Regions from separate parts of the Corynebacterium sp. P3-F1 genome, predicted to be linked through region 2. Evidence: riboswitches for the same ligand, from Rfam matches in the RefSeq annotation. Region 2 holds a riboswitch; the other holds the start of a gene.
The links. A riboswitch is a leader RNA that binds a small molecule or an ion and turns the genes downstream of it on or off. The one in region 2 is predicted to bind thiamine pyrophosphate.
Positions count from the first base shown of each region.

Region 1: linked by a shared signal. The riboswitch ahead of thiC (phosphomethylpyrimidine synthase ThiC) and the one ahead of QYQ98_RS05980 (TenA family protein) in region 2 are both predicted to bind thiamine pyrophosphate.

Region 1 is NZ_CP129965.1:1,794,186-1,797,531, reverse strand. Features, by position in the region: gene prfB (peptide chain release factor 2) at 1-995, opposite strand, end outside; TPP riboswitch at 1,063-1,181, shown strand; gene thiC (phosphomethylpyrimidine synthase ThiC) at 1,179-2,966, shown strand; gene QYQ98_RS08515 (inositol monophosphatase) at 2,966-3,346, shown strand, end outside.
Region 2 is NZ_CP129965.1:1,287,323-1,290,668, forward strand. Features, by position in the region: gene QYQ98_RS05970 (alpha/beta fold hydrolase) at 1-165, shown strand, start outside; gene tenA (thiaminase II) at 176-838, opposite strand; gene QYQ98_RS05980 (TenA family protein) at 843-1,502, opposite strand; TPP riboswitch at 1,540-1,638, opposite strand; gene QYQ98_RS05985 (hypothetical protein) at 1,693-2,130, opposite strand; gene QYQ98_RS05990 (hypothetical protein) at 2,209-2,577, opposite strand; gene QYQ98_RS05995 (TetR family transcriptional regulator) at 2,676-2,945, opposite strand; gene QYQ98_RS06000 (CopG family transcriptional regulator) at 3,032-3,256, opposite strand.

The DNA.
Region 1 (3,346 bases), 510 kb from region 2:
CTCAGGTCTTTGACCATCTGGTACGGGTGCAGGACGTAGGAGCGCATCTGGTTGCCCCAGCTGGCGTTACCTCCGGCCCCGAGGGCATCGAGCTCGGCCTTTTCTTCCTGCCGCTTGCGTTCCAGCAGTTTGGACTGCAGGACGTTCATGGCCGATGCCTTGTTTTGAATCTGGGACTTCTCGTTTTGGCAGGTCACCACGATCCCGGTGGGTTCGTGGGTAATACGCACCGCGGAGTCGGTGGTATTCACGGACTGGCCTCCGGGCCCGGAGGAGCGGTAAACATCGACGCGGATATCGGAGTCCGGGATGTCGATGTGGTCGGTCTGCTCCACCACGGGCAGGACCTCGACCTCGGCGAAGGAGGTCTGGCGCCGGCCCTGGTTGTCGAAGGGCGAGATACGCACGAGCCGGTGCGCGCCCTGTTCAACCGACAGCTGGCCGTACATGTATTCGCCGTGGACCACGAAGGTCGCGGACTTGATGCCGGCCTCTTCAGCGTAGGAGATGTCGTAGACATCGACCTTGTGCCCGCTCTTTTCCGCCCAGCGGGTGTACATGCGCATGAGCATTTCCGCCCAATCAGCGGCGTCGACACCGCCGGCACCGGAGCGGATATTCACCACTGCCTCGCGCTCGTCGTATTCGCCGGACAGCATCGTCGTCACTTCCAACGACGAGATCTGGGCTTCGAGGTCGGCCAGTTCTTCGCGGGCAAGCGATGCGTCGCCTTCTTCTTCGGCGAGCTCGTACATGACCGGCAGGTCCTCGAGGCGCTGACGAAGTCCCGTCACCTTGCGCAACCTCGCCTGCACGTTGGACAACTCCGTGGTCACCTGCTGCGCATGATCCGGATCGTCCCACAAACTCGGGTCGGCGGCCTGTTGCTCCAGCTCACGCGCGCGTGAATCCATCTCATCCAAGTCCATGACCGACTCAATCGTGGTCAAGGTGGTGTCTAGGGATTGAATCCGGTTGCTGGTCTCTGGCTGCATAGGTGCGAAGTCTAGTGGACATCGGGAATCGCCCTTGCACGCCCGCCGGAACGCCTACACTGTGAAACTGCACCCACACGGGCGCCCGTGGCAGCGGGCTGAGATCGCACTGACTTTCAACGCCGTGCGAGCACCGTCCGAACCTGTCTGGTTAGCACCAGCGAAGGAAGTAAGGAGCAGCTCATGGCTGATATTTACGCGACCGAAATTCACCCGAAGCACTCGTACGCCCCCATTGTCAAAGATGCTCTCGAGGTTCCGGAGACAGCGATTGAGCTGGATGATTCCCCGTCCGGCCCGAATGAGCCTTTCCGCGTCTACCGCACGCGCGGCCCGTGGGCTGAACCGGAGGAGGGCCTGCCGGACCTGCGCAGCGGATGGATTAAGGACCGCGCCGATGTGCAGGAGATCCCGGGCCGCGCACGCAATCTTGAGGATGACGGCACGCGCGCGCTGAAGCGGGGGGCGCCCAGTGAAGAATGGCGCGGTGCGGCTCGACCAACGCTGCGCGCTAAGAACGGCAAGCGCGTCACCCAGATGCACTACGCGCGCAACGGCGTGATCACCCCGGAAATGAAATTCGTGGCCCTGCGCGAGCACTGCGATCCGGAGAAGGTCCGCGAGGAGGTCGCTGCTGGCCGCGCGATCATTCCGAGCAACATCAACCACCCGGAGAGCGAGCCGATGATCATCGGCAACGCATTCTTGACCAAGATCAACGCCAATATTGGCAACTCCGCAGTGACCTCCTCTATCCGCGAGGAAGTGGACAAACTGCGCTGGGCCACCCGCTGGGGTGCGGACACGGTAATGGATCTGTCCACGGGCAACGACATCCACACCACCCGCGAGTGGATCCTGCGTAATTCCCCCGTCCCCATCGGCACGGTGCCGATCTACCAGGCTCTGGAGAAGGTGGGCGGTATCGCCGAGGACCTGACGTGGGAGATTTTCCGCGACACTGTCATTGAGCAGGCTGAGCAGGGTGTGGACTACATGACCGTGCATGCGGGCGTGCGGTTGCCGTATGTCCCGCTGACGTCGAAACGCGTCACCGGCATCGTTTCCCGCGGCGGCTCGATCATGGCCGGATGGTGCCTCGCGCACCACAAGGAATCCTTCCTCTACGAGAATTTCGACGAGCTGTGCGAGATCTTCGCGGCATACGACATCGCCTTCTCGCTCGGCGACGGCCTCCGCCCCGGCTCCGTCGCCGACGCCAACGACGCCGCCCAATTCGCAGAGCTGAAGACCATCGGTGAGCTGTGCAAGCGTGCCTGGGACCACGATGTCCAAGTGATGATCGAAGGCCCGGGCCATGTGCCGCTGAACATGATCCAGGTCAACAACGAGAAGGAAGAGGAATGGTGCGGCGGCGCACCGTTCTACACGCTCGGCCCTTTGGTCACTGATATCGCCCCCGGTTACGACCACATCACTTCCGCCATCGGCGCCGCTAACATCGCCATGGGCGGCACCGCGATGCTCTGCTACGTCACCCCCAAAGAACACCTTGGTCTGCCGAACAAGGATGACGTGAAAACCGGCGTGATCACGTACAAAATCGCGGCCCACGCCGCCGACGTGGCAAAGGGCCACCCGGGTGCCCGCGACTGGGACGACGCGATGAGCAAGGCCCGCTTCGAATTCCGCTGGAACGACCAGTTCGCCCTCTCCCTCGACCCCGAAACCGCCCAGGCGTACCACGACGAGACTTTGCCCGCCGAACCCGCGAAGACCGCGCACTTCTGCTCCATGTGCGGACCGAAATTCTGCTCGATGCGCATCAGCCAGGACATCCGCGACGAATTCGGCGACGCGATCGACGAGGCGCTCGACGACAAGAATAAGAAGCTCATTGCCGATCTGGGCATCCCGAGCTTCGCCGGGGGCACCGATTACCGTCGCGGCGAGCGTGAGATGGCCAAGGAATTCCATAAGCTCGGCTCGAATGTCTACGTTCAGGAATAATGGCGGCTGTGTCTACCGCAGCTTTCATTGAATCGCACCGCAATTCCACCGATGCCGAGCTCGCCCGAGCCCTCGTCGAAACAGCCGGGGGTTTGGCGCTGAGCATGCGCGACGACGGCCTTGAGACGGGCCAGAAATCGTCCGTGTCGGACGTTGTGACTAATGCCGACACCGCCGCCGAGGAATTCGTCGCGGGAGCACTCGAGGCGCTGCGCCCCGAGGACGGGATCGTGGGCGAAGAGGGGGCGGAGAAGACGTCGGCAAGCGGGCGCACATGGGTGATTGACCCGGTTGACGGCACGTACAACTTCGCATCGGGCTCCGATTATTTCTGCTCCGCGCTCGCTCTCGTCGAGGGCGACGTACGGGAACCGGCGCGG
Region 2 (3,346 bases):
AACGACGAAGACTGCACATTGGCGTCGGTGGCATACCTCGCCGATAAATTCGACCCCGATGATGTTCGTGTCGAACAGCTCATCGGGGGTCTCGGGCACACGAAGTGGGCGCGGAAGCCGGAGCGGGTCGCTGAACGGCTCGACGAATTCGTGGACTCCCTTTAGTGGACTCTACTTAAGCGTCGAGAGCTTGCTGCCAAAAATCCGCCTCGAGGCGCGTTGCTGTGCGGAAAATATCCAGCAGGCGCTCGTAGCGCTGGGTGCCCCTGATCTCTTCGGCGGGGGTGCCCAACAAGTCGTCCAGAAGCGAGGTCATGGCCTCGGCCTGGTTCTGGAAGTCGGCCCCGGCGTACTCCTGAATCCACTCAGCGTAGGGGTGGTCGGCGTTCTCCCCGAGCTTCGGCTCCAGGTGTGTGCCGATCTCGGCGTAACCGATCTGGCACGGAGCCAGCGCGATCTGCAGCTCGAGCAAGTCGCCAGCCATGCCGGTGTCGAGCACGTAGCGGGTGTAGGCGACCGTCGACTTCTTCTCGGGCGCGCGGTCGAGCTCCTCGCGGGAGATGCCCCAGCGCTCCGTCAGGCGGTGGTGGAGCTCAGTCTCCGTGATGGTGGCGGACAGTGCTTGCGCGGCGGACTGGATCTCACCGAGTGTGCGGGACTTGTACGCCGCGAGTGCGTTCGCGCGTGCGTACTGGATCAGGAACAGGTAATCCTGCACGAGGTAGTCCTGGAACACCTCGAGGGGGAGTGTTCCTTCACCGAGGTCCTCAACGAATGCGTGGTGAATGTATGCGTCCCACTCTGGGGCGTCTTGCTTGAGTAGCGACAAGAGATTCATGTTCTTACACCTCGAGCGGTTGTTCGTAGGAGTTGTTGAAGAAGTCCAGCTCGAGTTGGACGGCGCGGCCGAAGTAATCGTCAATGATGGCGCGGTCCTCGTCGTTGCGTTCACCGATCCGGTCGACTTCGCTGCGGAGGAACTCGACGAGGGTGTGGAACTCCGGGTAGTCGTGCAGCTCGATCCACTCGTTGTGCACAAAGCTTTCCGGGCGTTTCTCCGGGGCGTTGGTGGCCCAATCGAGGTACAGCCACTCCGCGACAACCAGGACGCCGAGGGCGGCGGCGTACGAGCGGGTCTGCGCCGCTTCACGCATCAGGCCAGTGAACCCTGCGCAGGCGGCAGTGTCGGGGGTGTTCTCGCGCAATTCGTCGGTCACCCCCAGCTCATTGAAGGAGCGCAAGAAATAGGTGTTCTCGTCGCCGGCGACCTCGCCGATGAACTGGGAAAGACGCAGGCGCGGCGCCAGATCATCAGCGGTGGACACCGCCGCGCCGAGCAGCTGCAGGAAGCTATCCAGGAAGCGGTAGTCCTGGACCAGGTAGCCCGCCATCACGGCAGGGTCAATCGTGCCGTTGAAAAGTTCACGCACAAACCGGTGGCCTACTGCGGCATCCCATGTTTCGCGGTGCGTTTCACGGAGCTCTTCGCTGAATCGTGGCATTGTGTGTCCTTCCATGAGATGTGGAACTAACGGACACAGGGTGTGTTGAAGACAGTCCCTCCGCGAATTCGAATTCGATCAGGTTCGGCGGGTGTGATCTCAGCCCCAGTTTGGCGGGGCACCCCGTGTCTTGAGCGCCCAGGCTACCAATTTCACCCGGACACGCGTGGGCCGGGTGAAATTGGGGGTGTCACTCAGCGTGACGTTCGATGATCGCGCCGAATTCCGGCAGCGCCGGGGCAATAATGCCGCCGATCTTGCTGCGCATGGACGAATAGACCTTCTGCGCGGGAGTGGGCGCACGGCCGGAGAATGAATCCCCGATCTTCAGCACGGAGTCGGTGAGCTTCTCCTCGTTGTCAGCCAGGTAATCGCCGAAGCTGTGCGCGCCGGAACCTTTGTATCCGGACCAGTAGGGTTCCAGTTCCTCGACGACGTTGGGCAGTAGCTGATTGACGCCGGTGTGCATCGCGTTGCCGTCGACCTTCTCAGCGGCGGCGAGAGCGGATTTGAGAGCCATGCCCGTCAGCCCCGACTGGTTGTCGATGGTCTGCTCTGCGAGCGCGACCAGTTCATCGGTGACGTGGCCGCGGGTGGGGTCCTTCAGGAGGAGTTTCAGATCAGTCATGAAGTCCATCTTATGAGCACAGCAAAACGGCCCCGCATGCGCTTCCCGGGAGAGAGGGCCGGCGCCTGCAAGGCCGTTTTAGCGAATCATCAGTTGCAGTTCTTCCGCCACAGCTTCACTTAAATCACTGCAACCACAACAGCCACAACCGTAACAGATGCGCTCGGTCGGTGCCACACGGGGGCTAGAAAGGTAGCTGTTCGCGGAATGTATCCAGCTCAGCCCGCACAGGGGCAACTGGGCGATCGCTCCGAGGATCCCCGCCACAGCCGCGGCAGACAAGAAGAGCGAGAGCGGCGCGAAACCGGTGTACACGCCAGCGAACGGCCCCTGATCCGGAGCCTCATAGCCGTCCGGGATCGCGCCCGCATTGTCGCGGTTCCCAGTCACAGTGCTGGAGGAAGAGGAACGGTCCTCCGCCGCATCCGCGGCGGAGGCGTCGAGCAACGAGGCGGAAAGTGCCTCAGCGACAACGGCCGAAGTCAGCTTCTTTTTGCTGAGCTTTCTAAGGCGAGTGCCCCCGGCCTGCTGTCCGGGGCAATGAATCAGTCGCTCTCGCACCAGCGCCGGTAGATCTCCGCGGCGTAGCCGGCGAAAGCCTCGTTGTGGTCAGTCAGCGGCTCGAGGCGCTCGATGCCACGGGCGAGCGCGGAGGCCGCGGCGGCGGGGGAGTCGAAGATGGCAAGTCCTTCCAACCGTGCGCCGGGAATCGCTGCGGCTGCGCAGATTGCGGAATATCTGCGCACGGTCACACCCCACGTCGTGCAGCACTCATCGGCGATGATGAGCAGCTGTTCGGGGCTGAGAGGTTTCATGGGATGCGGTCGGCAGATTCGTGCTTGTCGTGCTTGTCGTGCTGGTTGTACTGGTTGTGGTGGGCGGATTGGTGGGATCAGTCGTATCAGTCGGCTTCATGCGGTCGGGCGCGGCGGATCCGGGCCTGCAACGCGGCGCGGCCGGGGATGGTGCTGGTGGCGAGGGAGGCCACTGCGGCGTCGTCAAGCAACTTGCTCGCCGAAATGACTATCGCGCGTTTCGCTGCTTCCTGCTTGCTGCACCCCCATGCGCTTGCGAGCAGAACGAGCGCGCGGTCTTCCTCGGCGGACAGCCTGAGCGTCATAGCCATGCCGTGATGGTATCACTATGATACCGCATGGCAGCGAGGGAATGGTTCATGCGGTGCGTAAACTGCTTTATGAACATTTCTAACTGGAAG